One region of the Velazquezella soli genome, then DNA from elsewhere that is predicted to be linked to it. Evidence: riboswitches for the same ligand, from Rfam matches in the RefSeq annotation. Region 1 holds a riboswitch; each other region holds the start of a gene.

Region 1 (10,631 bases):
TCCGAGTCTGTCTCCAGTGCCTTAAGTTCTTTCACCAAGGGGCTTAGCGCCAGTGTGAGCAGTATATCCTCAGTCGACAGAGCATCATCCAGGGATTTAATTCGCATTGGCTTTGGTAGGCGGGACGTGAAAACGTTATCTGCTCCTCCAGCCTTTCCCTCCTCCGCCCAGTCGCCAGTTTGCGGATCCCAGGTCTGTCGAACGGCCTTTTCACCGGCCGGCCAACTCCACCGGCTGCGTACAATGCGTTTTTCGCCCTCTACTATTTTCCACTTCTCATCGACATTGCCCATGCCAGCCGGAATGTGGACATCCAGCTGGATTTCCGACGGCTCGCCAGCGGGTGCCCAGTTGCACCGATCGTGCGCGGTAAACGTGCCCGGGTTCACCGCGAGCTCATATGCGCGCAGAATTGTCGTTTTCCCGGAATTGTTTGGGCCAACCAGGCATAGAACATCATCAAGTTTGACGCTGATGGACTCGGATCCGATGCAGCCGACATTCTTCACGGTGATCTTAAGTAGTTTCGACCTCATGCAACCCCCATCCATAAGACGATGAGAGAATGGCTGAGTCTGAGATCAGTCTCAGCTTCCAATCGTTCCAATTCACTGGGAGATCAGTGACAATGGGATAACATATCTTGAGACGTTGCAAACCCGTTGTTTGCAAAACCTAACGCGCCGAAAATGCATAGTGGCGGGCGGCAGCTTGTCTACGGGGGAACGGCTCATATCGGGCCGTTATCGGACTGACCGATATTGGCGGGGAATTCGAGAAAGTGACATCCAACATCCGACAGGCACGAAGTCCGGGCGGTATTTCGCGCAGGTTTAATCGAATGCCGGGGTAGAAGTGCAAATCGGCGAGAGCCGTCTTTCATGTGCTTTATTTGGTGGACTTGCTAGGTTTGAGGGACGGGTTATTCCCTGGTGTGGTTTTGTTATCACGGCGGCGCTGGTCCGGTTTCCCTGTGGATTTTGCTATCGGCTTTGGTCCTGGTTTAAGTGCCATGAGTGCTCTCCATTTTGATTTAAGAAAACGGGCCTGTGCGTACCTTCTGACGGGGACTGGGGCACAACAATACTATGTAACAATCCACACCAGTTCCGGCCGAAGTCAAGGCCCAATTTATACTCACACAGTAGCAACACCACGCGAAAATAGGCAGACCCGGCCATATGCACTTTGCCTTCCTGTTCATATCAGTGGCTGTGCGGGCGATCGGTTATTCCGTATGGACGAAGTTTCTGAGCGCCTGCTGTTGGTCGGGATTGGCGTTAGCCTCGGCCGATCACGTTGATTGAGGTACTTCCATCTGTTCCAGGAGCAAAGCCTGCTCCCCGCGCTGTTCTTCGCTACCAGGGCGCACACCGACCGACAACTCTCTGCTTATTGCGCCATGGGAAGCGGCGATCGACGGCTTTCAGTACGGGTTGGGAACCGAATGAACGACTGATATGCGGGCGCAAAGTAGCCATGTCCGTTCGCCTATTCGCTCTTGAGCGGAATCGAACTATCGACCCATTATTGAAACGTAATCTTATTGATTCCGTTCAACAATCTGACCAATATGCTTCACTGCCCCCGGTCGCACATCATCCGGCAGCTTCATTTCGGCCAGCGGCGCGTCACCAACTCGCACGACCATGACCATGCCCATGTCGTAGTGCGGCGTGCACATGATCCCGTAAAAGCCTTCCTCGGTGAAGGTGACTTCGATCTCCTGATTGATCTTGCCCTTGAACGGAGTGGCTCCTTTCGGGAGGAAATCCTTGATCGTAGCTGCATTATGCCCCCGCTGCGTCGCCAGGAACTTCACCATGTCACCTGGTTTCAGCGACAGGAAATCCGGTTCGAAAGCCATGCCGCCGGTGGCATTGCCGTTCAGCATCTTTACTTCGAAAGTCTCGGCATGGGCAGCGACTGGCGCCAGAGCCAGGAGAGTGGCAAAGAAAATGGATCGCATGAGAACCTCATTGAATGGATTGGAACCGGATCAGGCTTGAGCCATCCGTGTCTTCGATAAAACGGGCCGTGACACCAAAAACGTTGCGGATCAGGTCGAGCGTCAGAATCTCGGCAGGAGTCCCCAAGGCCAGAAGCGCACCTTTCGACATTACGCCGATGCGGTCGCAGGTCATCGCCTGATTGAGATCATGGAGCGCGATCACCGACGTGACGGGAAGCGCCTTGACGAGACCGAGGATAGAGAGCTGATGCTGAATATCGAGATGGTTGGTCGGCTCGTCGAGCAGCAGGATTTTAGGCTGCTGTGCGAGCGCACGGGCGATATGGACGCGCTGTTTTTCCCCACCTGACAGTGTGTGCCACGATCGCTTTTCCATGCCGGCCATATCGACCTGTCGCAGGGCCTCTGCGACGATCCAATCATCCCCTGCCGACCACGGCTGCAGCGCCGACAGCCACGCCGTTCGACCGAGCTCTACCGCGTCGAGGACAGTCAGTCGCTCGAGCGTATCGCTTTGCTGCTCGACAAAGGCCAAGGTCTGACCAACCTGTCGCCGGTTCATCCGCGCCATGGCTTGGCCTTGAAGCGAGACGCCACCTGATGATAGTGTGAGGATGCCGGCCAGCAGTTTCAACAGGGTCGATTTGCCGGAACCGTTCGGCCCGATCAATCCAAGCGTCTCTCCGTCCTGTACGTCGAGAGATACCTTTTCCAGGATGCTGGTACCGCGGACCTTCCAGCTCAAACTGTCAGCGGTGAGGATCATCGAATGCGCCTTCCGCGAATGAGGATGATGGCGAATCCCGGTGCGCCGACAAGGGCGGTGATGACGCCGATCGGCAGGACCTGATTGGGCACCAGCACCCGCGAGCCGATATCGGCAAGCACGAGAAAAACCGCTCCCATCAGCGCCGACACGGGCAGAAGGCGGGCGTGACGCGGCCCGACGAGAAAGCGCGCGGCATGGGGAATAACGATGCCGACGAAACCGATCGATCCGACAATGCTGACCATGACAGCGGTCATCATCGCCGCCGTTCCGATAACGATCGCCTGGATCTTTCGGACGGGCACTCCGAGAGAGGCCGCGGAGTCCGCACCGAAGGTGAAGGCATCCAGCGCCCGGCGATGCCACATGCAAATACAGACACCCAGAATGGCGATCGGAACGGCCAGCATGACATCGTTCCAGCGTACGCCGCTGAGGTTCCCCATCAGCCAGAACATCACGCCGCGCACCTGCTCAGCATTGGCGGATCGGGTGATGATGAAGGAGGTCAGGGCATTGAAGAGTTGCGAACCGGCGATGCCGGCGAGGATGATCAGCCCGGTCGCCTGAATGCCGACACCGCCGCCTGCAGCGCGCGCCAGCATCACCACCAGAAGAAAGGCGATGAGCGAACCGGCAAAGGCACCAAGCGAGAGCGAAAGAAGTCCACCGCCGATACCCAAGATCAGGATGGTGACAGCACCCGTTGATGCACCAGCGGAGATACCGAGAATATACGGATCAGCCAGCGTATTGCGCAGCATCGCTTGCAGGACGACGCCGGACACGGCCAGTGACGCACCGCAGCAGGCCGCCACGATGGCGCGTGTGAGCCTATAGTTCCAGATGATGCCAGCGTCGATCGAATCGATGGCATAGGATGCGCCGAACATCTTGTTGGCCAGCGTCTGGCCGACAAGATGGATCGGCATGGACGTCTCCCCGACGGAGACGCCCAGCGCAATGGCCATGAGGAGCAGGAGGACGGAGCCGGCCAGATAACCGATCAGGCGCGTGGCGATCCTCCCGTCCCGCTCCACTGCGATATCGGTCACTGCTTGCCCTTAATGTCTTCAAGCGCGTCGGCGACAGTTTCAATGCCGGTCGGGATGCGAATGCCGGCATGGACGGCGTGGGCATCGACCACGACGATATTGCCGTTCTTGACGGCCTCCATCTCACGGGTCACCGGATCGCTCTTCAGGTAGTCGAGCTTAACCTGATAGTCGTCGGCCGGATAACGGCGGCGATCCATGCGCGCGATGATGATGACATCCGGATTGGCCTTGGCGATCGTCTCCCAACCGACGGACGGATATTCCTCATCGCTCTCCACCACGTTCTTCACGCCGAGCGTATTCATGATAAAGCCGGGAATACCCTTCTGGCCAGCGACAAAGGGATCGAGATCGATATCGGCGCTGGAGAACCAGAAGACGGCAGAAACGTCCTTCAGATCGAGCGACTTCGCCTTTGCGGCAGCGGCGGACACGCGTGAGCGAAGCTGTTCTTCGAGCTTGTCACCGCGATCCTGCACGTCGAAAATCGTCGAGAGTTCATCGACGGCGCGGTAAACCGTGTCGATCGAGAACGGGACTTTGCGCGAACCGTCGCCGCCCGACATGTTGTCCTTGCCGACGCAATCGGCGGGCATGGCATAGACATTGATGCCGAGCTCGTTGAACTGCTGGCGCGTGCCGACCACGCCCTGCGGGCCGACATGGACCTCGAACTGGGTCGTCACCAGCTCGGGCTTCTTGGAAGCCACGGCTTCGAAACCGGGATGGTTGTCCGCCAGACGCGGCACCTTGGCATTGACGTCCTTGAACTCCGGCAGAACCTCGTTGAACCAAACCGACGTGCCAACAACTTTGTCGCCGAGGCCGAGCTCATAGAGCATCTCAGTCGTCGACTGGCCGACGGTTGCAACGCTTTTAGGCGCAGCATTGAAGGTCAGTTCCTGACCGCAATTGCTGATCTTGAGCGGATAGGTCGTCGAGGCAGCATAAGCGCCCGAGCTCGCGAACAGAAGGGTCGAAAAGGCAAGCGCTGCCTTGAGTTTCGTCATGATCAATCTCCGGTCAGTGAAAAGGACCCGATCGGGGATCGTCGAGACGGCATGGGACACCCGCCTGCCAGTTTTCACCGCCATTCGAAACAGCACGCAAGAACGCTGCAAACATCCGCTTCCTCCTCCGGACACCCCGCCGGCATTAGTTTACCCAGGTGTCGGCAGGTCTCCTGACTGGCGGGTCGCTGCGTCCTTTCGCCTTCCCGGGCAAAGCGCCCAGTGGCCGATGAAAGGATGCTCGCCGCCTACAGTTGCGGGGGCAGTTTCGTTTGACGGATCGCTCCGTTTCGAATTCCCTGTTCGTCCCTTACGGGAACCGACGGTTGAAAGCTATACAGGCTTGGATTTGCCACGCAAGCTTTGGATCTGCGTCAGCGCGGCTTTGTCGCTGTCAGCACGAAATATTCGATCTGCTGTGTGCTATCATCGTAGACGGCACCATAGGGATGCGTTTCAAAGAGATGCTTCCACGACTGCACGTCGCCGAAGCCAGCCTCATGCAGCAGTGCACGCGCATCAATATCCGTCAGGCCGTTAAAAAACGGCAGTTCCTTGCCGAACTCAACTGCGCTGTCGTTTTTGCGATGCAGGAACCACAGGCCGTCCGACACCAGAAGCTTGCCACCGGGCCTCAGGATGCGGTGAGCCAGGGACAGCGCACCCGCCGGGTTCTCAAGCGTCCATAGAACATTGCGCAAGGTAACGATATCGACGCTCGCGTCAGGAATTTCGGCGTCATCCATCGTCGAATGGACAAAGGTCAGGTCGAGGCCGCGGGCCTCGGCATCTTGACGCGCGTGGGACAGCATGCCCTCTGAACCATCCACTGCGGTGACCCGATGGCCGAGCTCCGCGAGCAACAATGCGCAGGCCCCTGTGCCGCATCCAAGATCGACAGCATCGCGGATGTTGTCACCGAGTGCAGCGGAGAACACGCGTTTCCAGTCGTCGTGATGACGTTTGTGTGAGGCCGCACCGTTGAAGCGATGGGCGCGCCCGTTCCAGTGATCGGACATAGCCTTGGCAGTGTTCGGGGCAGCTTTCATAAGACCATCTTTCAGAGCTTCGAGACCGCTCGCAACGTTCGCGGTGTGAATTGTCTGCCACAAAGGCGAAGTCGAACCAAGCCTTGACTGACACGCTGCTCGCCCGCCACGCGTCAAATTGTCACCACGCTTGCGACACATTGCGCCGTCCCGATCGAGGGAGTATGACATCCGTCAGGTTTCACGGGCAGATCGATGAGATGATCCGGAATTTTGGGCATTTGCGGCAATGGGGGCTGTGCATCGCATGCGCACTCGCATTCCTTTTGCTCGGGTTCGCCCATAAGACACCTGTCCTCGACGCTGGCCCAATTCCAGCCAGCGAAATTGCCGCCTACATTCTTCCTGACGGAACTTTGCCAGTGCTTTGCCTTCCATCAGAAGATGGCAAGACACATCAGCATGGCCAGAAGGCCGGCGGATTTTGCGAAGCTTGCCGACTGGCCGCCGCAACTATCCTGCCGACGCCCACCGACACATTTGGCGCGCCCATCCTGCGCGAAGTCGCACATGCTCAATCAGTAGCAATCGAGCTTGCACCCCGCTCCTTCCTACCATCCGGCGCCTCCGCCAGAGGCCCTCCCCTCGCTATCTGACATTTGATCGTCTGCCCTATCGATCGTCTCTCCGAGAGGGGGAGTAGCAATCGATAGCCGTCTGCGTTCGCTCTCCGCTGCGCTTTCGTAGCCAGCAGAGCGTCTGACGGCAGAAATCCGGCAGATTGCGCCTTCGTCCCCGCCGGACGGAGCATCGCTCAGGCGCACGATCAATCCAACATCCATTCAACGCAGCGACATCGTACCAGAGGGGATACGTATGACCGTGATCGCAGAACCCACGGCGGGAAAAGCCGACAATCGCAGCACGCGCGACTTCTACAACACCGCCTGGCGCTGGCATTTTTATGCCGGACTGTACGTCGCGCCTTTTCTTCTGATACTCGCCGTAACAGGGCTCATCATGCTTTGGTCATCGGTCCTGGTGGGGCGTGACGGAGAAAAATTTTACACCGTCGCCCCCGCGCACCAGGCGCTTGCCGTCTCGCAACAGGCTGAGGCGGCAAAAGCTGCCGTGCCAAGAGGTGCTGTAACCCAGTACATCGTGCCCCGCTCGGAAACACAGCCGGCCGTCTTTCGCGTCAATTCGGGCGAAAAGGCAACCATGGTGGCTGTCGATCAATATCGGGGAACGGTTATCGGAACATGGGATCGCCGTGATGCGCTCTACGATCTGGCCAATCTCATCCATGGGACCTTGCTGATTGGAACAGTCGGCGACCGACTGATTGAGATAGCCGCGGGTTTCGGCATCGTTCTCATCATCACGGGTCTTTATTTGTGGTGGCCACGCGGCGAACGCAGTCTGGCGAAATCGCTTATCCCGCAGTTTCGTGGCCGGCAAGTTTGGAAATCACTGCACCAGACTGTGGGTGTTTACATCGCCCTCATCCTTTTCGCCTTTCTCCTTTCCGGCCTGACGTGGGCTGGGGTCTGGGGTGAGAAGATGACACAGGCCTGGAGCACATTTCCTGCGGAAAAATGGGATAATGTGCCGCTGTCGGATGTCACCCATGCGAGTATGAACCATGAGGGCGTCAAGCAGGTTCCGTGGGTGCTGGAACAGACCCCGATGCCCGCATCTGATCCCCATGCTGCGCATAATGGCCACGCAATGCCATTAGCCTCTAACGCCTCGGGCGTGGACGCGGTTGTCGCTCAGGCAAGATCGCTTGGGTTCGGCGGGCGCTTCCAGCTCTCCTTTCCGAGTGGGGAAACCGGTGTGTGGACAATCGCTCGCGACACGATGAGTAATGACAGCGCCGATCCCGTTTCCGACCGCACCATGCATATCGACCAGTATAGCGGCAAGGTTCTCGCTGATATCCGCTACGAGGACTACGGCGCCGCGGGCAAGGCCATGGCAGTCGGCATTGCGCTGCACGAGGGCGATATCGGTGTCTGGAATATCGCTCTCAACACGCTCTTCTGTCTTTCCATCATCTTCCTGTCGGTCAGCGGCATCGTCATGTGGTGGAAACGCAGGCCCGCCGGCGCCATCCGTCTCGTTGCTCCGGTCACTCCGGAGAAGATGGCTCTCTGGAAGGGGGCAGCCATTGTCATGCTGGCCGTATCGCTTCTGTTTCCGCTGACAGGCCTCGTCCTCGTCGCCGTGTTGGTGCTCGACCTTTTCGTCATCCGCCACATCAAGCCGCTCAAACGCGCGCTCACCTGAGAAAGACCGAAATGCCGAATTCATTCCAAGGAGGATCCTTCATGTCATTCACCCGAATCAAAATCTTCGCCGCGGTTCTTGCCCTGTCGCTTCCGGTCTCGGCGCTCGCACATCACGTCGATGGTCACGTCAAGGGCGACATCAAGGTCGAGTCCGCCTATTCCCGCGCCATGCTGCCGGTCGCCAAGGTCGGCGGCGGCTACCTGACGATCGTCAATAGCGGCGCAGCAGACCGCCTTGTCAGTGCCACCTCCGATCGTGCCGGCGAGGTCCAGATTCACGAGATGAAGATGGATGGCGGCGTCATGGAAATGCGGGAATTGAAGGATGGCGTTGCCGTTCCGGCTCACGGCTCTGTCGAATTCAAACCCGGCAGCTATCACCTGATGTTCATGCAGGTCGACAAGCCCTTCAAGGAAGGTGAGACCGTCAAGGCGACACTGGTCTTCGAGAAGGCCGGGCCAGTCGATGTCGAACTGTCCGTCGGTCCAGTGGCTGGTGGCGCAAAGCCTGAGGCTGCGCATGGCGGGCACGGCGATCATGGCAGCCATGAAGGACATGGCCAATGACACCCAATCCGTTCATGCTGGTCGCCACAACCATCTCGGTGATCTTTGTGACAGTTCTGATTGGCATTCTCGCGTTCACATTCAAGGACGAGCCCCGGTACGCGGCATTCGACACCGATTTCTCCCTGGTCAATGACCGGGGGGAGCCGGTCGACAAGTCACTATTCAAGGGCAGCCCGTCGCTCGTCTATTTCGGTTACACCAACTGCCCGGAAGTGTGCCCGACGACGCTTTTCGAAGTCGCAGGCTACCTGAAGGCGCTCGGCGAGGCGGGCAAACCGCTGAAGACCTACTTCTTCTCGATCGATCCTGAGCGCGACACGCCGTCGATCATGCACGCCTACGTCACAGCCTTCAGCAACCGCATTACCGGCGTCACCGGCAAGCCGGAGGAAATGAAGAAGGTCACAGACGGGATGATGATCCATGCCGCAAAGCAGGAAGGCAGCAATCCCAACTATCACATGAGCCACACGACCTCGCTGCTGATGTTTGGCGCAGACGGGCGGCTGAAAGGCCTGCTCCCCTACGGCGAGCCCGAGCCGGAAGCCGTCGAGCGCATCCGCTCGAGCCTCCTCAAGTCATAGCCCTGCAAAACCAAGGATCGTCCAAATGAACCGTCGTGATTTCAATCTCCTGATGACTGCAGCCGGCGCAGGGCTGCTGCTGAACTCCGGCCAAGCATTCGCACAGGGTGAGACGCCAAAAGATGCTCCTGTGTTTGCCATGCTGGTGCATCCCAAAATGATATTGCTCGACCTCACGGGGCCGTTGACGGTGTTCAACATGACCCGCGGCAAGGTCCATCTTGTCTGGAAGGACCAGTCCCCCGTTTCGACCGATGTCGGCATCCCCGTAACCGCCACGACGACGTTCATGGACTGCCCACGCGATGTCGATGTCTTCTTCATTCCGGGCGGGCTTGTCGGCGCGACCGAGCTGATGGAAGATCAGGAAACGCTCGATTTCGTTCGCGAGATGGCCGGCCGCGCCCGTTTCGTGACGGCCGTCTGCACAGGTTCGCTTGTGCTCGGTGCTGCGGGCGTTCTCACGGGGAAACGGGCAACCACGCTGTGGAATGTTCGAGATCTGCTGCCGATATTTGGCGCTACACCGGTCCATGACCGTGTGGTCGAGGATGGAAACATCATCACTGCGGGCGGCACCACGGCAGGCATCGATTTCGGCCTGTCGATCGTCGCGCGCCTGCGGGGCGAAGAGGCTGCAAAACGCATTCAGCTCATCATCGAATACGATCCGCACCCACCCTTTGATGCAGGCAGCCCGGAAAAGGCCGGACCGGAGATCAGCAATTCGTTGCTGAATGCCAGAAAGCCAGCGATGGACGACGCAAAGGCTGCGGCCCTGAGGGCGGCTGAGCGCCTGAAGGCGTGAGGCTGCGATAGGCAGTCTTACCGCAGGTGACCTATTCATATTCGACAGCGACAGCGACACCGGCCGCCGCTGCCGTCCGAAAATGACCGACGAAAATTATGAAGCAACCTTTGATGATCTGGTCGGTGGTGTCGCCTCGGCACCCGGTCGTTCGTTTTACCTGACGATTTCGCAGCGATTCTGAACTGCCGAGACAGATGCCCGTCAACTGTCGTGATGGTGGTGCCTCCGTTCAATGGGCACCACGCGAGGGCTGGACGGCATGCCGTGAGAAATATCGCGCCGTCGGAACGAGCATCGCAAGTACGGGGATCACCAGGCACAGGATACCCGTGCAGATCAGCACGCTTTCTCTTCCTAGAAGGTTCACCAAGGGCGCCATAAGCGCCAACCCTGCCAGTGCTAGCCCATAGGAAAAGAGGAAATCGAGCGAAGAAACACGTGAGAGCCGGTTCTGTGGAACTTCGCTCTGGACCGAGGTGAACCAGGGCACATTGAATATTTCGATCCCTATGCCCGCCACGAAATATGCTGTTACTAGGATTTCTATAGTCCCTGCAAGGAGAAGGCTGAACGG
Region 2 (10,631 bases), on a different contig from region 1:
GGCCTGCGGATTTCCGGAAGCCTCGCCGTCATCGCCGCGATCGTGTCTGAACTGTTCTTCCTGTCCGGCAAGGGAGGCCTTGGTCAGCTGCTGATGAATGCCAAGATCGATTTCAAATACGAGCAAATGTATGCCGCGCTGATTGTCGCCTCTGCCCTGTCGATCGCCGTCTACCTGTCCTTCAACTGGCTCGGGAACCGTCTGTTTGCGCATTGGCACGAATCGAGCGACAGGCAACGCTGACATCGCTGTTGAACTGACCTAGAAAAAAGCAATCAGGGGAACGAACATGACAAAAAAGCTGACTGCCACACTGACCGCCGCAATGGCGATCGCCACATTCGCAACGGCCTTGTCTACAGCAAACGGTGCGTCTGCCGGCGAGTTCGCCAAGAGCCACTACAAGACGCCGCTCGCCGATGTCTGCCCCAGCCCGTTCATCATCCAGAAGGACTGGCTGGCCCAGGCCGAGCAAGGTCCCCTCTACCAGCTGATCGGCTCGGGCGGAGAGATGACGTCGGGCCAATATACCGGCCCGCTCGGCGCGACCGGCATCGAGCTGACCATCCTTGAGGGCGGCGGCGGGCTTGGCATGGGCGATGGCGAGACCGCCTATTCGGCGCTCTACATGGGCAATTCCAAGGCCGGCGTCACGCCGCATCTCGGCTATCAGGAACTGGACAACGCCTTTATCTTTTCCAAGCGCTTTCCCGTGGTCGGCGTCATGGCGCCGCTCGATATCGCACCAACGGTTCTCCTGTGGGACAAGGCCACCTATCCTGACGGCTTCAAGTCGATTGCCGATCTCAAGACCTTCGCAGAGAGCGGCAAGGGCAAGATCTACGTCTCGACGATCAAGCGCACCTTCGGCCTCTACCTCGTCGAGCAGGGCGTCCCCGCAGACGTGTTCGTCGAGGGCTATCGCGGCGACGGCGAGAATTTCGTCACCAACAACGGCACATGGCTGAACCAGGGCTTTGTCACCAGCGAAGTCTACAAGTTCGAGCACGGCAACAACTGGGGCAAGCCGATCGGCTATCTCAACATGAACGACCTCGGCTATCGCAACTACACCGGCATGCTCTCCGTCGCGACATCGAAAATGGAAGAGCTGGCACCGTGCCTGGCAAAGCTCGTTCCGCTTCTGCAGCAGGCAACCGCCGACTACGCCAGGGATCCGGCGGAGGCAAACAAGGTGATCGTCGACTTCAACGCCGCCGGTCATGCCGCAAGCTGGTGGAAGACGGCGCCCGAGCTGATGGCCTATGCCGCAAAGACGATGGTCGACACCGGCATTATCGGCAACGGCCCCAACGCGACGATCGGCGATTTCGACATGGACCGCGTCGCCGAGATGCTCAAACTGGTGAAGCCGCGCTTCGACGAGCGCGCCGATCCGGATGTGAAGCCGGACCAGGTCGTTACCAACCGCTTCATCGATCCCTCGATCGGCCTGAAATGAGCGTGACCCTGCCAAGAACGACCGCAACACTGCTGGACGGCGAAGCCCTCGCCGCCCGGCTGAGGCGCGAGATGGCAGCAGAGGTTGCCGGTCTCCGCGCCCGCGGCATTGCACCGAAGATGGTGACGGTGCTGGTGGGAGACGATCCGGCCAGCGCCACCTATATCGGCCGAAAGCATGCAGACTGCGTCGAGGTCGGTATCGAGGCCATCGACCTGCGCCTGCCCTCGGATACGACCACCGAAGCCCTGCTCGACCAGATTGCCGCCGTGAATGCTGACCCCGCCATTCACGGGCAAATGGTGCAACTGCCGCTGCCGGCTGACATCGACGAGACACGCGTCATGACCGCCGTGTCGCCGGCCAAGGATATCGACGGCCTGCATCCGCAAAACCTCGGTCTGCTCCTGGCGGGAAAGCCGGGGCTCCTGCCCTGTACACCGGCTGCGATCCTTGCGCTTCTGCAGGACAATGCCGTACCGTTAGCCGGACGCCGGGTGGCCATCATCGGCCGCGGCCAGCTCGTCGGGCGCCCGCTTGCCATGCTTCTTTCAGCTCGCGGAATCGATGCGACGGTCACCCTTCTGCATAGCGGCTCGCAGGATATTGCCGAGGACATCAGGCGTGCCGATATCGTCATCGCCGCCCTCGGCCAGCCCGGTTTCGTCACCGCAGACATGGTCAAGCCCGGTGCCGCCGTCGTCGGCGTCGGCATCAGCTACGGCGCAGATGGATCGATGGTCTCGGATGTCGCAGCCGATGTCGCCGATGTCGCAGGCTGGGTGACGCCGCCGCAGGGTTCGGTCGGCGCTCTCACCCGTGCGATGCTGCTGCGCAACCTGCTGCAGATCGCCGCCGCCTAGATCGGTTCACATCAGGAACTGGATATGCAGCCGGCCGTGATGCGGTGAGGTCGAGACATGGGCTTCAACACAGAACACGTCGGCGATCATCTGCTCGGTCAGAATATCGGTGGGCGAACCGCAGGCGACCAGCCGTCCCTCCGAAAGCACGGCGATCACGTCGCAGAACCGGGCGGCGAGGTTGAGATCGTGGATCGCAACGACCGTCGTCAGCGGTAGCTCCGAGACGAGCCGCAGGATGTCGATTTGGTGCTGGATATCGAGATGGTTGGTGGGTTCGTCGAGGATCAGCACCGACGGCGACTGTGCGAGCGCCCGGGCTAACTGCACGCGCTGACGCTCGCCACCCGACAGCGTATGCCAGAACTGCTCGTGGCGATCATCCAGCCCGACGCGCACCAAGGCTTCGGTCACGATCCGGTCGTCCTCTTGCGTCCATGGCGACAGCGCCGACCGGTATGGTGTGCGTCCAAGCCGGACCACGTCGATGACGGTGACATTCGCCTCGGTTGCCGAATGCTGTTCGACCACGGAAACCCGGCGGGCGAGCTCGCGCCGTCCGAAACCGCTCATCGGCTTGCCATCGAGCGTGACCTTGCCGGCGGCGGGTGGCCGCAGACCCGCAAGCAGGCGGATCAGTGACGACTTGCCGGAACCATTGGGCCCGATCAGCCCGAGCGTCCGGCCCTCATCGACCGACACGGTGACGCCATCGACGATCACCTTGCGCCCGGCGAGCCAGCGAACCGCACTGGCGGCCAAAACCGGGGCGGAGACGGTATCGGTTGTCATGCGACCCTCCTCGCCCGGTAGAGAATGACGCAGAAGAAGGGAACGCCGACCAGCGCCGTCACCACCCCGATCGGCAGGATCTGCGGTGCGATGACGATGCGCGAGACGATATCGGCGAGCACCATGAACAGCGCCCCGATCAGCGCACAGGCCGGCAGAAGCCGGATATGGCCGGGGCCGACGATAAACCGGGCGGCATGCGGAATGACGAGCCCAACAAAGCCGATCGCGCCGACCATACTGACGATCGTCGCCGTCATCAGCGCCGTGACAAGCAACAGCACCACGCGGACCCTCCGTACCGCAATGCCGAGCGAACGCGCCGCATCCTCGCCGAAGGTAAACGCATCGAGCGCCCGCGCATGCCAGATGCAGACGACGAGCCCGACGGTCACGACCGATGCGGCAAGCGTCACCTCCGGCCAGCGGACGCCGGCAAGGCTGCCGAGCAGCCAGAACATCACGCTGCGCGCCTGTTCGGCATTGGCAGAGGTCGAGACAATGTAGGAGGTGAGCGCGTTGAACAATTGCGAGGCGGCGACGCCGGCCAGAATGGTCCGGTCCGCCGTCTGGCGTCCGCTCGACAACATTACCACGAAGACGAAGGCGATCAGCGCGCCGGCAAAGGCTCCGGCGGAAAGCGAGATCGCGCCCGCGCCAAAGCCGAGCAGCATGACGCTGACCGCACCGGTCGATGCCCCAGCCGAGATGCCGAGCACGTAAGGCTCGGCCAGCGAGTTCCGCAGCAGAGACTGGAGGATCGCCCCCGACAGCGCCAGGCCGGCGCCGCAAAACGCCGCGACCAGTGAGCGCGACAGGCGATAGTCCCAGATCACCGCTTCCTGGATGCGCGGCAAGGCCACGGCCGTAAAGCCGAGCCGGTTTGTCACCGCAGAAATCGTCGTCTCCATGGGAATGGTCATCTCACCGATCGCCACCCCGGCAACGATGGCGACGAGAAGCGCCGATAGCACGAGGAACACGCCTGCGGCACCTAGCGCCCAACGTCCGATACGGGATCGCGTCACTTGGGGCGCCTGGGCAGGTCGGGCAAATTCGCCTCATCGACGATGGCGGAAACAGGGAAAGATATCATCTCCCGCCGCACCCTAATTCGCAAGGCCGAAGGACTGGATGCCCCGGGCGAGCGTCTCGATGCCCTCGATCGTGCGGATCGTCGGGTTCATCGACTGGGCGTCCATCATCACGAAACGCTTCTTTCTCACCGCATCCAGCTGGCTGACGACGGGATCAGTCTCGAGGAACTTGATCTTCACGGCAGGATCATCCGCGGCATAGCGGCGACGGTCCATGGTGGCTACGACGATGACGGAGGGGTTGGCCTCAGCAATCGTTTCCCAGCCGACCAGCGGCCATTCTTCTTCCGTCGTCACCACATTGCGGGCGCCGATCGTGTTGAGGATATAGGCCGGTGCGCTGTTCTTGCCCGCGATAAAGGCGTCGCCCTTGGTCTCTTTGCTGGAATACCAGAAGACGATCGGCAGGTTCTTTAGCTCAACGCCCTTGATCGATGCGACGGCTGCGGCTTCGCGCTGTTTCAGGTCTGCGATCAGGGCCGTGCCCTTGTCCTCGACGTCGAAGATCTTCGAGAGCTCGGTAATCTCGCGGTAGATCAGGTCCATCTTGAACAGTTCGTTGCGAACGCCGTCCCCGCCATCGACATTGGTCTTGGCGACGCAATCGGCGGGCGAGACATAGGTGTTGATGCCGAGATCGGAAAACTGCTCGCGCTTGCCGACGGACCCCATCGGCCCGACATGCCACTCGAACTCGGCAGCAACCAGATCCGGTTCGAGACCGACGACCGATTCAAAGCTCGGGTCGTTGTCGGCAAGCCGTTTGATCTTCGCATCCACCTCTGCATAGGGCGAAAGCACCGGCCCGACCCAGACGGCAGTGCCCGCCACCTTGTCGGCCAACCCGAGCGAATAAAGCACTTCGGTCATGCCCTGACCGATCGAAACGATCTTCTGGGGCGCGTTCTCGAACGTGACGGGGCGACCGCAATTCTCGATCGTCAGCGGGTAGCTGGTCGGTGCGGCAAAGGCGAATGTGGGAAGTGCCGCAACTAAGGCGGCGATAAGCCCTGATTTCATGTCCTGTCCTTTAATAATCGGAAAAAAGGGCAGGACGACCTGAAGCCGCATCGCGGCTCGACGTCAAAATGGCGCACGAGCGCATTGCTTGCGTCATAATCATCTCCCTGCCGGAACCCCTCGTCCGGTGTTGGTTGTCCATGCCACGGCAGGTCTCCTGACTTGCGGCTCGAACGCCTTCCATCGCCTTCCCGATCGGATGATCAGTGGTATCGATGGCTGGCTCGCCGCTTACAGTTGCGAGGGCAGTCGCGGACTTGGCCCGAAAGCCTCACCGCATTCCCTTTTCATCTGCGATTGCAGAACCGTAGCGCTCCAACTGATAGGGAACACGCCGGTGCTTGTCCAGAGCGATCCCCGCGCGATCTCTGCCGTTGCTGAGTGTAATAGTATAACATACCAATTTACGCAACGGTCTATTTTGGATTGGTCGCGACCTTTGTGAGGCGCTCAATTCAGGGATGCTGTACATTAAATCGCGATGACATCGCCCTCACCCTACTCCTGCCTCTTTGGCCTGACAGCGCTCTGGTCTATGACCTTGCGGACAGATAGCCTGCGGGGCGATTCGCCGTCCTTCTGGTATGGGACGACCGGAAGGAGCTGAAGGAGACGAAGATGACGGATATTAAGAGCGGCTTGACCGAATTGAAACCGCAGATAACCGTGATCGGTGTCGGAGGCGGTGGCGGTAACGCGATCAACAACATGATCACGGAAAATCTCCACGGCGTGGAATTCATCGCCGCCAATACGGATGCCCAGGTTCTGGCAACATCCAAGGCGTCGCGCCGAATCCAGCTGGGTGCGCAGGTGACCGAAGGTCTCGGTGCTGGCTCGCTGCCGGATATCGGCCGCGCGGCGGCCGAAGAATCGATCGACGAGATCATGGATCATCTCGCCGGCTCGCACATGTGTTTCGTCACCGCCGGCATGGGCGGCGGCACCGGAACGGGTGCGGCCCCCGCGATTGCACGCGCAGCACGCTCTGCCGGCATCCTGACGGTTGCGGTCGTCACAAAACCCTTCTCGTTTGAAGGGCACCGCCGCATGAAGACGGCCAACGAGGGTATCGAAGCCCTGCGTGAAGCCGCCGATACGGTCATCGTCATTCCGAACCAGAACCTGTTTCGCATTGCCGACGCCAAGACCAGCTTCGCCGACGCCTTCATGATCGCGGACCGCGTGCTGTTTTCGGGCGTCAGCTGCATCACCGACCTGATCGTCAAGGAAGGCCTGATCAACCTCGACTTCGCCGACGTGAAATCGGTGATGAAGGGCATGGGTCGTGCGATGATGGGAACCGGCGAAGCTTCCGGCGATGGCCGCGCGCTGATCGCCGCCGAAGCCGCCATCGCCAATCCGCTGCTCGACGACATCTCGATGAAGGGCGCCAAGGGCGTGCTCATCTCGATCTCAGGCGGTACCGACATGACACTGTTCGAAGTCGATGAAGCTGCGAGCCGCATCCGTGACGAAGTCGAAGCCGAGGCCGACATCGTCGTCGGCGCGATCTTCGACAAGAACCTCGACGGCAAGTTCCGCGTGTCGGTCGTCGCAACCGGCCTCAACGGCAACCAGCAGGGCTCTTCGTCCCCGACTGCGCAGTACTAAGATCAGTCTCAGCTAATAAAAAAACGCTCCGTGGACATCCGCGGAGCGTTTTTTGTTTGTCAGACCCGAAGCCGATCAGCTTCTCGGCTTGAGATTTTCAGGGTCGTAGAGCGGCTTGTAACCGACCGCTGCGACTTCCACCGGGAAGGCCTCGTTGAAATAATCCACCGTCAGTTTCCGGCCGACCTGGCAATGCGACCAGGGCAGATAGGCGAGCGCGATGTTCTTGCCGATCGTCGGGCCGTAGGCGATCGAGGTCGTATAGGAACGCCGTCCAAGGTCGTCGATTAGAACCTCGCCCGTGTCAGGATCCATCACCGGCAGCGAGCCGACCGGATAGCGGGCGACACCGGACGCATCGACATTGTCGGTCATCAAGAGCGTGCAGAGCATCGCCGGCTGATGGTCGCGGGCCTTGTATTCGAGATGCTTCGCCTTGCCGCAAAAATCGGCTTCCTTGACCTTTGGACGGGCAAGATCCGCTTCGATCAGGTTGTACTGGGTCAGGAGATCGCCGTTCTGCAGGCGCAGGCTCTTTTCCATGCGGCGTGAGTTGGCATAGGTTTCGACGCCGAAGGCCATCACGCCGGTGGCACGCAGCGCATCCCAGACGGCAACGCCGTCCTCGTATTTCATATGCAGTTCCCAGCCCTGCTCGCCCACATAGGAGATGCGGAACGCCGTGACATGCTTGCCGGCGATCTCGATCGGCTTGATCGCGGCGAAGGCGAAGTTCTCGACATCGAGACCTTCAGGGTCGGCCACGACCTTCTTGAGGTTTTCGCGAGCGTTCGGGCCCCAGATGCCGATGGTGATGAACTTTTCCGAGACATCGGTAATGGTGACGTTGAGGCCACGATCCTGCGCGACACGCTTCATGTAGAGCAGGTCCCGCGGGCCGGCATCGGCGCCGTTGACGAGACGGCCGCGGTCAGCCAGACGGAAGACGGTGAAATCTGCCCGCACCATGCCCTCGTCGTCGAGGAAGTGGGTGTAGATACCCTTGCCGATATTGCCGTCGCCACCGATCTTGGCCGCACACAGCCATTCGAGCAGCTCGACATGGTCGGGCCCCTCGATATCGACCATGTGGAAATGCGACAGGTTGACGATGCCGCAATCCTCGCTCATCGCCAGATGCTCGGCATTCGACACGCGCCAGAAGTGGCGGCTGTCCCACTCGTTTTCGCGCTTCGGCACCCGGTCGCCGTATTTCTCCAGCAGATGCTCGTTGGCCGCGTAGCCGTGGGCACGCTCCCAGCCGCCGAGTTCCATGAAGTAACCGCCGAGTTCCTGTTCGCGGTCGTGGAACGGCGAACGCTTGGCGCCGCGGCCCGTCGCATAGGGTTCGCGCGGATGAACGGCCGGGAAATAGATCTTCTGGGCCGCCTCAAAGGTGCGCCCCTCGATGAACTCTTCCGTCAGCTGATGCGGATAGAAGCGCGCGTAATCAATGGAGTTGTGGTCGATCTCGGTGCGGCCGTCGGTCATCCAGTCGGCGATCAGCTTGCCATAGGCCGGGCCGTCCTTGACCCAGATGGCAACGCAGTACCAGAGCCCGCGCACCTTCTGGCTTTCGCCGCAGGAGGCACCGCCGCCGGCCGACACCTGCAAGAGGCCGTTGAACGAATGCCCTTCGTTATAGCCGAGTTCGCCGAGGATCGGCGTCAGCTCGATCGCCTTTTCCAGCGGCTCGATGATCTGTTCCATGTCGAGATCGCGCTGCGACGGCGACAGCCGCGCTTCGTGCTTTTCAAGAATGTCGCGGGGATGACAGAGGCGCGGATGGGTGGTCTCGTAGTAACCCCACTCGATCTGACCACCCTCGGTCGTCTTCGGATCGCCGGTGTCGCGCATATAGGCCGAATTGCCCTGGTCGCGCAAAAGCGGATAGCCGATTTCCTTGCCGGTGCCTTCGAACTCGTTATAGGGCCCGAAAAAGGTCAGCGGATGATCGACCGGCATGACCGGCAGATCCTCGCCCGCCATTTCGGCAATCAGCCGGCCCCAGATGCCGGCGCAGACGACGACATGGTCGGCCATGATCGTGCCGCGGTGGGTGACGACGCCCTTGATGCGGCCGCCCTCGATAATCAGAGACTGCGCCGCCGTATTGCCGAATACCTTGAGCTTTCCGGCTTTTTCGGCGGCGTCCACCAGCTTGCCGGCGACTGTCTGCGAGCGCGGAATGACGAGACCGGCATCTGGATCAAACAGACCGCCCTGCACCTGATCTTCCTCGATCAGCGGGAACATCGCCTTGATCTCGGACGGCGAGACGTAATGCGCCCGGGTGCCGAAGGCTTTGGCAGAGGTCAGCTTGCGCTTGATCTCTTCCATCCAGGCATCGTCGCCGGTGCGGGCGACTTCGAGGCCGCCGATGCGGGCGTAGTGCCCCATCTTCTCGTAGAAATCCACCGAATACTGGGTGGTCCAGACCGACAGGTAGTCATGGCTGGTCGTGTAGCAGAAGTCCGAGGCATGCGCGGTCGACCCGATATCGGTCGGGACCCCAGACTTGTCGATGCCGACGATATCGTCCCAGCCGCGCTCGACAAGGTGATGCGCGATCGACGCACCGACGATGCCACCGAGCCCGATGATGACGACCTTAGCCTTTTGCGGAAATTCTGCCATTGCATGCCCCAACCGAGTGAAGCCGCGATACTAGAGGGACAGACGCGACAGGTCACCTCAGATTACGACATCAAAAACTGTTGCAGCGCCACGCACGCCCGAAGAGGTATATGAGGAACTTCTTGGCCCCTTCTCCTGTTTAGCACTCGATAAAATGGTAACAGGGGCAATCACATGAAATTCAGAGCATTGAAGGCGGTGACCGCTGTCGGTCTTGCCTGCCTGATGCTGGCGGGCTGCGTCAGCGAAGGCGGCACCTACACCGAGTGCCGTTCGTCCGATCGCTACGACCGGTTCAACCGTTACGACGGTCCGAACTACCGTTACCGTCATCACCGCGACCGCGATCGCCACCACGGCCGTCACGACGGCCGCCGGCCCGACCGTGACAACGATCGCCCGCATCGGGACTGGAACCGTGGCGACCGCCCGGAGCGCCCCGGCTACATCCGCAACGACCGCGACGGCCGCAATGATCGGGGTGGTCGCGATGGCCGTGACCGTTCCAGCGGTCGTGGCGGACCGGACCGTTCAGACCGCGGCTCACGCGGCGATCGCGTCGTCGTCCCGCAGAACTAAAGTGATCCGTCATCGACGCGATCTCGTACCATGTATGGCATAAACCAACGGAGGAACTATCCATGAGCATATTCAGCAAGATCAAGGACGCCATCTTCGGTCATCCTGCAGCAGCTGCACCGGCTTCGCCAACAGGCGCCGAGCCGACACCGACGTCCATGGCGACGCCAGAACCTGCTGCGACCACAGCCCCGCCGGTCGGCGGAACAGCCCAGGCTGCGCCGAAGACTGCAGGCGCACCGCCAGTCGCAACTCCAGGCTCGACCTCTGCCACGATGCAGACCGTCGATATCGCACCGGTCCTCGACGCAGCCGTCAAGAAGAGCGGCCAGAAGCTCGACTGGAAGCATTCGATCGTCGACCTGATGAAGGCGCTCGGCATGGACGCGAGCCTTTCGGAGCGCAAGGAACTGGCCGAAGAACTCGGCTACACCGGCGACCAGAGCGATTCCGCCACGATGAACATGTGGCTACACAAGGCGCTGCTGAAGAAGCTGTCCGAAAACGGCGGCAAGGTGCCTGCCGAACTTCTCGATTAATGGTTTCGGGCGCTCCACTGCGGGCGCC
Region 3 (10,631 bases), on a different contig from region 1:
GGCCGATCGCAAAGCCCAGCCGCAGGCCGGCCATGCCATAGAACTTGCCGAAGGAGCGCAACACGATCAGCCCGCCCTCGCCGACAGCGCCGACAACGCTCTGCGCTTCCGACACATCCATGAAGGCCTCATCGACGACGAGCAGCCCGCCCTTCGCGCGCATGATTTCCGCCAGCGCCAGAATGTCATCCGTCGACACGATCCGCCCGGTCGGATTGTTCGGGTTGACGATGACGGCGAGACTGGATGTCGCAAGATCGCCGAGATCATCCGTCTCCAGAACCTTAAAGCCTGCCATCGTCGCGGCACGCGCATGTTCCGCATAGGTGGGCGATAGAATAGCTGCCGTTCCGGTCGCTCCGACAAGACCGGCGATGATCGGCAGCAGGATCTGCGTTCCCGGCCCGGCCACGATATGAGCGGGTGACGGTGCCCGATATGCCTCAGCCGCTGCGGCCCTCAGCCTCTCGAGCGATGAAGGCTCCGGCAGACGCGCAAAAATATTGCCGGGGATCGGCGTATGCGGATAGGAATGCGGGTTGATGCCGGTCGATAGATCGATCCACGGCTCGGGTGCCTGAGGAAAGAGCGCACGCGCCATGGCAAGGTTGCCGCCATGCTGTATCGGACTGCCCAACTCAGAGATCGCCAACGTCATGTTCCTTCTCGCATTCTTCGCACTGATCACTGAGCGCATCGTCGGCTATCCGGACTGGCTGTTCAAACGCGTCGGCCATCCTGTCACCTGGATGGGCGCGCTGATATCCGCACTCGACAGAAGATGGAACCGCGAGGGCGATGATTTCGCCAGCCGCAAACGCATGGGCATTCTCGCGCTGTTCGTCCTCATCGGCTGCACCGTCGCCGCCGCGCTGGCGATTGCGGCTGTTCTCATGCTTTTGCCCTTCGGACCAATCCTTCTCGTGCTTGCCGCAGCCAGCTTGCCGGCCCAGAAAAGCCTCGAGACCCATGTGGAAGCCGTGGCAACCGCGTTGCGCTACAACGGGCTCGACGCCGGACGCAAGGCCGTCTCGATGATTGTCGGCCGCGATCCGGAAAAGCTCGATGACGCCGCGGTTTGCCGTGCCGCGATCGAAAGCCTGGCCGAGAATTTTTCCGATGGCGTGGTCGCCCCTGCCTTCTGGCTCGGCATCGGCGGCCTGGCCGGCGGCGCGGCCTACAAGGCTGCCAATACCGCCGACAGCATGATCGGCCATCGGTCTCCGCGTCATGAAGCGTTCGGCTGGGCCGCGGCCCGGTTCGACGACCTGATCAATCTGCCGGCCTCGCGCCTGACGGCGGCGCTGTTCGTTTTGGCCGCGATCTTCGTCAAGGACGCCTCGCCCCGCGATGCCATACGTGCAATCCGCCGGGACGCGAAACACCACCGTTCGCCGAACGCCGGCTGGCCGGAAGCGGCGATGGCGGGTGCGCTTGGCATTGCGCTCGCTGGTCCCCGGAGTTATGGCGGCCAGATTCTCGAGGCCCGATACATGGGAGACGGCAACCGGACCAACCTGAATTTCGATGATATCACCCGCGCCCTCAAGCTTGCGCGCGTAGCGGATGCGCTGTTGATCGGCCTGTTCGGCATCCTGGCGCTGCTCATCTGGCAATTTTGAGCAGTCCGTCGATATCGAGATGCTGCTCCATATGCGCGGCAAGGCGATCGAGAATGGCATCGACATTGGCTTCGTAATTCAGGCCCGACACGGTGCCGCCGAGACGCGACAGCCAGGCGGAACGCTGCCGGTCGTCGCAAAACAGTCCGTGCACATAGGTGCCGACCACCCTGCCATCTCTAGACGATGCACCTTCCGGAGTGCCGCCAATGCTCGAAAACGGACGCGAACAGTCGGCGCCAGTGGTATGACCCGTATGCATTTCGTAGCCGGCAAAGGATATCCCGTCGGAGCTGACGCCCGTCACCGCCTCCAGCCGCTTCGACGCCGAAAGCACGGTCTCGACATCGAGAAGCCCCAGCCCTTCCGCCGAACCGGGAGGACCTTCCGATCCCTCCGGATCCGATATCCGTCCGCCGAGCATCTGGTAACCGCCGCAAAGGCCAAGCACACGCCCGCCGCGCCTGTGATGAGCTGCGATATCCGTATCGAAGCCCGCTTCCCGCAGCGCCGCCAGATCCGCGATCGTGGCCTTGGAGCCGACCAGCAGCACGAGATCGCAGTCGCCGGGAATGGCCTCACCGCGGCGAACACGGATGAGCTCGACATCCGGCTCCGCTTCCAGCGGATCGAGATCGTCAAAATTGGAAATATGCGGCAGGATCGGCACCGCGATCCGCAACATCGCGCCGGGCTTGCGCGCAAACGACTGGGTAAGGCCGAGCGCATCTTCTGCCGGCAGAAGTGCTGCATCGGCGAAATGCGGCAAGAGGCCGATCGATTGCCAGCCGGTAAACGCACCGATCATCCGCATGCCCTCGGCAAACAAGGCCGGATCGCCGCGAAAGCGATTGACGATAAAGCCGTGGATCATTGCCGCGTCATCGGCATCGATGACGAGTTTCGTGCCGGCGAGGCTCGCGATCACGCCGCCCCGGTCGATATCGCCGATGAGAACCACCGGCACATCGGCAGCGCGGGCAAAGCCCATATTGGCGATATCGTTCTGGCGAAGGTTGATCTCCGAAGCGCTGCCCGCCCCTTCGACGAGGACGAGGTCTGCCCTGGCTTTCAGGATTTCGAAGCTCTCAAGCACCCGCGAAAGCAGTTTCGGCTTCAGATGCTGGTACTCGGCAGCCTTGGCATTGCCCTCGACCCTGCCCTGCACCACCACCTGGGCGCCGACTTCGCTCTGGGGCTTCAACAGAACCGGGTTCATATGGACGCTGAGCGGCACCCCCGCAGCCCTTGCCTGCAAGGCCTGCGCCCGGCCGATCTCCCCGCCATCAGCGGTGACCGCTGCATTGTTGGACATGTTCTGCGGCTTGAATGGGAGAACGCTTAAGCCACGCAGCGTGAAGACGCGGGCGAGCCCGGCGACGACCAGCGACTTGCCCACATCCGAGCCCGTCCCCTGAAACATGAGAGCGCGCGCCACCACCCGTCAGAACTCGATGCCGGCCTGGGCTTTGACGCCGGCCTTGAAGTGATGCTTGACGAGCGTCATCTCGGTCACCAGATCCGCCGCCTCGATCAGAGCCGGTTTTGCATTACGGCCGGTGACGACCACGTGCAGATCCGCCCGGCGCGCCTGTAACTGGGCAACGACCGTTTCGAGATCGAGATAATCGTAACGCAACGCGATATTGAGTTCGTCGAAAATGACGAGGCCGATCGTTTCATCCGCCATCAGTTCGAGTGCCATGCCCCAGGCCTTCTCGGCAGCGGCGATGTCGCGCTTGAGATCCTGGGTTTCCCAGGTAAAGCCCTCGCCCATTGTGTGCCAGGCGATGCGGTCGCCGAACACCGCAAGCGCCGGCTGCTCCCCGGTCGACCATGCGCCCTTGATGAACTGCACGATCCCGACGCGGCGGTTGTGGCCAAGCGTGCGCAGCGCCAGCCCGAAGGCCGCCGTCGACTTGCCCTTGCCGGAGCCGGTATGAACCATGAGGAGACCCTTTTCGACGGTCTTCTCCGCGACTTCGGCATCCTGAACCGCCTTGCGGTTTTCCATCTTCGCCCGGTGGCGCTGCTCGGTGGTCTGATCGATTTCCTTCAACGGACTGCAAGCTCCTTGGACGTGTTCGAGATTCCCTCACCTGCCCGGAAGCGCTCGCGGATGACGCCGGAAAGCGCTCCGAGAACGGCCCAGAAGACGAGGTTCGTCGCGTAGACGGCATTGACGAACCGCGCATGCAGTTCGATCGGCACCGCGGTGTCATGGGTCGGCGGCAGCGGTGCACCGATGATGTGCGGAGCAACCAGCAGGACGACCGCCAGAGCCGCAAGAAGGGCGGAACGGGTATAGGCAAGCAGCCCGAGGGCCAGGGCAGTGCAGACGGCCGTCGCAATCCACCAGATCTGCCGCGGTCCCAGTTCGGCGGCCGGCATGCCCGGAAGTTCCGGCGGCAGACCGAGGCCGGGTGCAAGGCTGACGGTGAGGAAGCCGGCAATGCCGAACATCAACCCGCCGCGCCATCCACCAAACCCGCCGTGTGCTTCGGCAATGGCGATGGCAACCAGCGCAAAACCGATGGCCGACAGTGCATTGGCGGCAGCCGTGTAGGCAAAGCGCTCGAGCCCGTCGGCCGGCGCCCATGCCTCTTCGGCGTGATGATGCTGAGCGGAAGCCGGCGCTGCAGTGCTGGCTGCCGTATCCGGAGCTGTGCCATGGCTATGTCCGGCAGCGCCGCCGGCATGTTCATAGGTCTCTGCCGCCAGAATAAGCGGCACGACGGAAAAGCTTTGCATCACAGTCATCAGAAGCCCGGACAAAAGCCCTGCGATCACCGCCGTGAGGACGATGTTACGAAACAGCGACATTGGGAAAATTCCTCTTAGTGGCAGGGAAAGGCCAGCGAGTGGCGCGTATCGTGGGCCGCATTGTGCACGGCCTCGATGTGCGAGAAGCCGACAAAGCCTACGATGAACAGGCCGAGTATGGCCGTCATGCCAAGAGGAATGATTTTCGATGCGGAAACGCTGGCTGCACCGGCAGCAGAGTTCGTAACCATGGACGTCGTCTTTCTGCCCTCCACCCGAGGACTTTCACTGTGCCTATCGTCTCCGGCAGGTCTCCTGGCTCGCGGATCGAACGCCTCTGACCCGCCTTCCCGGATGTCTCCAGTGGCATGTTGAGCAGAGACTTTCCGCTTACAGTTGCGGGGGCAGCCGCGGGTTTGACGTCAAGATATCGTCGCACCGCATTCCCTTCGATGAGCCCTCTCGGGCACCAAAGACAGGGTCACTATAGACGGTTTCCCCACACGGGCAATCGCCTTTGCGACATTGACACTGCCCTGCGACAAGGCTTAGGTGACTGCGATACGGTCCCTTGCCGGCAACAGTAGGGGCTAAGAGAGAATGCGGTGCGAACCCGGGATCATCTTTAAGATCCCATGGTTCAATGCCGCGGCTGCCCCCGCAACTGTAAGCGGCGAGCCATCCTGCCACTATGGCCACTGGAGAAATCCGGGAAGGCAGGCGGATGGTGACGACCCGCGAGCCAGGAGACCTGCCGTTCGAAAACGCGCCTTTCCGGGCGGGGTGCTCCGGTAAAGCTTCTTTCACTCTGCAGGATTGGCTTGCCTTCCTGTCGTGCACCCCGATGTTATTGGCTTGGGCGGTAGTGCGACACGATGGTGATTGACGAACGAAAAGACGAGCGCGATGCGTCCGCAGACGGCCTTGCCGGCGAGCCGGATGTGACGATTTTCGTCTGCACCAATTGTCGCGAGGCATCCGACAGCGAAGCGCGCCCGGGCATCGGCCTGATGGCAGCACTTCGCGAGGCAGCTGCCGGCAAGCCGCTTTCGGTTAAACCCGTGACCTGTCTCGCCAACTGCGAGAAAAGCCCAAGTGCTGCCTTCAGACATCGCTCCGGCTGGTCCTATGTCTTTGGTCATCTGTCGCTCGACAATGTCGAGGACATCGTGACCGGCGCGATGATGCTGGCTGATGACGAGCGCGGTTTCCTTCCCCTTCGCGGCCGCCCCATGTGCCTTCGCGGCAAGGGCATGACGGCCCGCATTCCCCCATTCCAGCACCACGAGGACCTGCCTTCATGAGCGTTTCATTCGACCGCGTTCCCTGCACCGTGATCACCGGGTTTCTCGGTGCCGGCAAGACAACGCTGATCCGTCACCTGATCGAAAACCTCAAGGGCAAGCGGCTCGCGATCATCGTCAACGAGTTCGGCGATGTCGGCATCGATGGCGACGTGTTGAAGAGCTGCGGCATCGAAAGCTGCCCTGATGACAACATTATCGAACTTGCCAACGGCTGCATCTGCTGCACCGTCGCCGACGACTTCGTTCCGGCGATCGACCAGATCCTGGCCCGCGAGCCCCGCGTCGATCAAATCCTGATCGAAACCTCGGGCCTTGCCCTGCCGAAGCCGCTCGTCCAGGCCTTCCAGTGGCCGGATGTGAAGGCCCGCGTCACCGTCGATGCCGTCATTGCCGTGGTGGATGGTCTGGCGCTCGCCCAAGGCCGCGTTGCCGACGATCACGAGGCACTGGAAGCGCAGCGCAGCCAGGATAGCTCGATCGACCACGACGACCCGGTCGAGGAAGTGTTCGAAGACCAGATCGCCTGCGCCGACATGATCGTGCTGACCAAGACGGACCTTCTCGACCAGGCTTCGCTTGCCGCCGCCAAGGGCCGCATTCAGGCGCATCTGCCACGGGCGGTGAAGATCGTGCCGGCTGCAAACGGCGCCGTCGATCCGAGCGTGCTGATCGGTCTCGGCCTTGCCGTCGAGGACGATATTGAAAACCGCAAGACCCATCATGACGACGAGCTGGATCACGATCACGACGATTTCGACAGTTTCGTCATCGATATTCCAGCCGTTGCCGATGCGGACGAACTCGCTGCCCGCATTTCCGCCACGGCGGAAGCGGAAAACGTGCTGCGCATCAAGGGTTTTGTCGACGTTGCCAACAAGCCTATGCGCCTTCAGGTCCAGGCGGTCGGTTCGCGCGTGAATCATTACTTTGACCGCGCCTGGGGCCCCGGCGAGACCCGCCAGAGCCGCCTCGTCGTGATCGGTGAAAAGGGGATGGACCGGGCGGCGATCGAAAAGATGCTGGCAGCATAAGAGGGCTGTAGAAGGAAAAGGATGCATATTCTCGCCACCACCTCGTCGTCGCTCGACGACCTGATCGAGCCGGTCGACCTTAACCAGTCGCCGGCGGATGTGGTGGTGCTGTCTTTTTCCGGCAGTGACCTGAACGGCATTGCAGCGGGTTGGAGCGATGGCAAGGCGAGCCTCTGCCTCACCAATATCTCCGACCTGCGCCATCCGATGTCCGTCGATCTGTGGCTCGAAAAGACCGCCGCCCACGCGCGCTTTATCCTGGTGCGCATTCTCGGCGGCTATGATCGCTGGGCCTATGGCGCCGATCAGCTGTCGCGACTGGCGAAGCGCAAGAAGATCCCGCTCGCGATGCTGCCAGGGGAATGCAGCATCAGCGACGACCGCCTGGCGGCTGCCTCGACAGTGCCCGATGCGACGCTGACGGACGTTCTTGCCTTCTTCCGCGAAGGCGGGCCGGACAATATGCAGCTTCTGGCGCGCCGCCTGGATGCCCTGGCAAGCGGCGACACGCAAAGCTTGCCGACCGCGACACCGATGCCGAAGCGGGGCTTCTACAAGCCCGGCCACGGCATCTCGACCGCCGATGAGCTTACTGCTGGTTTCCCGCCCGATGCGCAGCGGCTGCCGATCCTGTTCTACCGCTCCACCTTGCTTGCCAATGATGCGGCCCCGGTCGACGCGATGTACGAGGCGCTGGCCGCCCGCGGGTTCGCACCGATGCCGATGTTCGTCGGCGGCCTGAAGGATGCGGAAACCATCGGCTTTGTCGAACAGGCGATCGCAGAGCTCGATCCGGCCGCCATTCTCACCACGACCGCCTTTGCAAGTGCGACCGACGACAACGGCGACACGATTTTCGACCGCTCAGGGATTCCCGTCTTCCAGCTGGTCACCGCAACGACTCGGCGGGACGGATGGATGGAAGGCCGCCGCGGCCTCAACCCTTCTGATCTTGCCATGCATGTCGTGCTGCCGGAACTGGACGGCCGCATTCTCGCCGGCGCGATCTCGTTCAAGGCCGGCGACAAGACGGCCGATCTCATCAACCAGCCCGAACCTGACCGTATCGAACACGTCGCAGACCGGATCGCCGCCTTCCTTGCGATGAAGACCGTGTCCCGCGCCGAGCGAAAGCTCGTCATCCTGATGCCGGATTATCCGAATGCGCCGGGCCGCACCGGTTATGCCGTCGGCCTCGACGTGCCGCAAAGCGTTCTCACGATCCTCAGCACGCTATCGACAGCCGGCTACTCTATTTCCGATATCCCGCAAACCCCGCGCGCGCTTCTGGATCTTCTGGCCGCCAGGACAGTGCAATATCCGCTGGCAACCTACAGCCCTTCAGCTGGCATTGATTCCGCCTGGGGCGAGCCCGCAATGGATGCGGATCTGGAAGACGGTGCCTACCGTTTCCGCGCCGCGCAGTTCGGGAACGTCACGGTGGCGCTTGCCCCGGACCGCGGCCGCGATGCAGACCGCCGCGCCGACTATCACAGCCCCGACCTGCCGCCGCGCCATGCCCTCAATGCGTTCGGTCAGTGGATGCGTGATGCCGTGTGTGCCCATGCGATCGTTCATGTCGGCGCCCATGGCACGCTGGAATGGCTGCCTGGGAAAACCGTGGCGCTGTCGAAAGACTGCTTTCCGGAGCTTGTGACCGGTGGCCTGCCGGTCATCTATCCGTTCATCGTATCCAATCCCGGCGAGGCGGCGGTTGCCAAGCGGCGCATTTCCGCAGTGACCATCGGACACCTGCCGCCGGTTCTTACCGGTGCAGGCCTTTCGGTTGAGCAAACGAAACTCGAGCTGCTGGTCGACGAATACGCGCAGGCGGACGGGCTGGACAGGCGCCGCCGCGACCGGCTGGCGAAACTGATCGTCGAGACCGCGGGCGACTGCGGACTGGCATCGGAGGCCGGGATCACAGGGGATGACGACCCCGACACGGCGCTCAGCCGCATCGACGCGTTTCTCTGCGATCTCAAGGACTTCGCCATCAAGGACGGCCAGCACGTGTTCGGCGAAATCGCAGCCGGCGATGACGATCCGCTGCGGATCGCCAGTGCCGGCACCGAAATGCAGGCGCTGCTCGATGCTCTCGATGGCCGGCATATCCGCCCCGGACCGTCGGGTGCACCCGCCCGTGGACGCCGCGACGTGATGCCGACCGGCCGCAATCTCTACGCCAGCGATCCGCGCACCCTGCCGACCCCGACCGCGTTCGAGCTCGGCAAGCGCGCCGCCGACGAGATATTGCGTCGCTACCTTCAGGACCATGGCGACTGGCCGAAAAGCCTCGTCTTCGACCTATGGGGCAGCGCTTCGCTTCGAAGCGGCGGCGAGGAAGTGGCGCAGGTTCTGGCGCTGATGGGTGCGAGACCCGTACAGGACGCCGCGACCGGCCGCGTCACCGGTATCGAGGTTCTGGCGCCGGCCACGCTTGGCCGCCCGCGTATCGATGTCAGCCTTCGGATTTCCGGCCTGTTCCGCGACATGTTTCCGGCACTGATAGCACTTCTCGATGCGGCCATGCGGGCGATTGCCGCGCGTGAGGAAGCACCGGGTGACAATCCGCTGGCAGAGGATGCGCAGACGCTCGGCCATGTGCCCCCGCGCATCTTCGGTTCGGCCCCCGGCACCTACGGTTCCGGCATCGAGGAAAAGCTTGCCGACGGCAGCTGGGGCGAACGCGAGGAACTCGGCCGTCTCTATCTCGACGCCACCAGCCACGCATTCGGCGGTGCCGATGGCGACGGCGTCCACGTTCCCGGCGGGTTTGCCGAAAGAATCGGCAGCGCCGACCTTCTCGTCCATACCGGCGATGATCCCGGTCGCGATCTTCTCGACGGCTCCGCCGACGTTGCCTTTATCGGCGGATTTTCCGCAGCTGTGGCGGCTTTGGGCGGCAAGGCAGATATGATCGCGCTCGATACGACCGATCCGCAGAAGCCGAAAGCACGCTCCATTTCCGAGGCCGTGACCCGCGTCGTGCGCGCCCGTGCCGTCAATCCGCGCTTTATCGCCGGCCAGATGCGCCACGGTCCCCGCGGTGCAGCCGAACTGGTCGAAGCCGTCGACCGCTTGATCGGCTTTGCCGAGACCACCCACGCCGTTCCGCAATCGCTGATCGACGCGACCTATGACGCCTATCTGGGCGACGAGAAAGTCCGCGACTTCCTGATTTCCCAGAACCCCGAAGGCGCCCGCTACATGGGCCTGCGGTTCCGCGCGGCACTCGATCGCGGTCTCTGGCATCCGCGCCGCAACGCGGTGAATGCCGAGCTGGAAATGCTGGCCGAAGACTGCGAAAGGCTGGTCGCATGACAGTATTCGCACGCGACCGGGCCGATCTGGACATGAGACGCGGCGCCTGCCCTGCCCTGTCTGCGCCGATGATGACGGGCGACGGCCTGCTTGCGCGCGTGCCGCTGACCGCTGCAATTGCGCCGGAGCAACTCGCCGATCTCTGCCGTTTGGCAATGCGTCACGGCAACGGCATGATCGACATTTCCGCACGCGGCAACCTGCAGATCCGGGGACTCAGCGAAACTTCCGCGCCGCGTCTCGAGGCCAAGGTGCGAGCGCTGGACCTGCCGCTGCGCGATGGCCTTGCCGTCGAAGTGCCGCCGCTTGCCGGTGACGAAGCCACGGAGATTGTAGATCCGCGCCCGCTGGCAGACGCGATCAGAGACCGTGCCCGTGACATCAAAGGCCTTGCGCCAAAGATGTCTGTCATCGTCGATGGTACGGGTCGCCTGACACTGTCCGGGCTGATCGCTGATATAAGGCTGGTCGCCGTGGAGGCGGATAGCGAAATCCTCTGGAAGATCCTGCTCGGCGGCACCGAAGCTTCCGGGCGTGTTTTCAACGTTTTACGTGAAACAGAGGCCATCGAGGCGACCGTCTCT

Evidence for each region. A riboswitch is a leader RNA that binds a small molecule or an ion and turns the genes downstream of it on or off. The one in region 1 is predicted to bind cobalamin.
Region 2: linked by a shared signal. The riboswitch ahead of AC0JZ8_RS10350 (ABC transporter substrate-binding protein) and the one ahead of AC0JZ8_RS02665 (ABC transporter substrate-binding protein) in region 1 are both predicted to bind cobalamin.
Region 3: linked by a shared signal. The riboswitch ahead of AC0JZ8_RS06405 (CbtB domain-containing protein) and the one ahead of AC0JZ8_RS02665 (ABC transporter substrate-binding protein) in region 1 are both predicted to bind cobalamin.

The regions. Positions count from the first base shown of each region.
Region 1 covers NZ_CDRNXF010000002.1:185,431-196,061, forward strand. Annotated here, with positions in the region: gene AC0JZ8_RS02645 (ATP-dependent nuclease) at 1-536, opposite strand, end outside; gene AC0JZ8_RS02650 (pseudoazurin) at 1,544-1,894, opposite strand; gene AC0JZ8_RS02655 (ABC transporter ATP-binding protein) at 1,977-2,738, opposite strand; gene AC0JZ8_RS02660 (FecCD family ABC transporter permease) at 2,735-3,712, opposite strand; gene AC0JZ8_RS02665 (ABC transporter substrate-binding protein) at 3,793-4,809, opposite strand; cobalamin riboswitch at 4,956-5,148, opposite strand; gene AC0JZ8_RS02670 (class I SAM-dependent methyltransferase) at 5,184-5,828, opposite strand; gene AC0JZ8_RS02675 (PepSY-associated TM helix domain-containing protein) at 6,675-8,090, shown strand; gene AC0JZ8_RS02680 (copper chaperone PCu(A)C) at 8,132-8,659, shown strand; gene AC0JZ8_RS02685 (SCO family protein) at 8,656-9,246, shown strand; gene AC0JZ8_RS02690 (DJ-1/PfpI family protein) at 9,272-10,054, shown strand.
Region 2 covers NZ_CDRNXF010000004.1:1,402,384-1,413,014, reverse strand. Annotated here, with positions in the region: gene AC0JZ8_RS10375 (ABC transporter permease) at 1-243, shown strand, start outside; gene AC0JZ8_RS10370 (hypothetical protein) at 290-1,462, shown strand; gene AC0JZ8_RS10365 (bifunctional 5,10-methylenetetrahydrofolate dehydrogenase/5,10-methenyltetrahydrofolate cyclohydrolase) at 1,465-2,325, shown strand; gene AC0JZ8_RS10360 (ABC transporter ATP-binding protein) at 2,332-3,117, opposite strand; gene AC0JZ8_RS10355 (FecCD family ABC transporter permease) at 3,114-4,145, opposite strand; gene AC0JZ8_RS10350 (ABC transporter substrate-binding protein) at 4,227-5,234, opposite strand; cobalamin riboswitch at 5,365-5,559, opposite strand; gene ftsZ (cell division protein FtsZ) at 5,853-6,848, shown strand; gene AC0JZ8_RS10340 (GcvT family protein) at 6,924-9,485, opposite strand; gene AC0JZ8_RS10335 (hypothetical protein) at 9,660-10,064, shown strand; gene AC0JZ8_RS10330 (DUF3597 domain-containing protein) at 10,127-10,603, shown strand.
Region 3 covers NZ_CDRNXF010000004.1:570,262-580,892, reverse strand. Annotated here, with positions in the region: gene cobD (threonine-phosphate decarboxylase CobD) at 1-658, opposite strand, end outside; gene cbiB (adenosylcobinamide-phosphate synthase CbiB) at 657-1,622, shown strand; gene AC0JZ8_RS06420 (cobyric acid synthase) at 1,606-3,063, opposite strand; gene cobO (cob(I)yrinic acid a,c-diamide adenosyltransferase) at 3,067-3,681, opposite strand; gene AC0JZ8_RS06410 (CbtA family protein) at 3,678-4,445, opposite strand; gene AC0JZ8_RS06405 (CbtB domain-containing protein) at 4,460-4,636, opposite strand; cobalamin riboswitch at 4,674-4,874, opposite strand; cobalamin riboswitch at 4,932-5,158, shown strand; gene AC0JZ8_RS06400 (DUF1636 family protein) at 5,261-5,689, shown strand; gene cobW (cobalamin biosynthesis protein CobW) at 5,686-6,723, shown strand; gene cobN (cobaltochelatase subunit CobN) at 6,745-10,047, shown strand; gene cobG (precorrin-3B synthase) at 10,044-10,631, shown strand, end outside.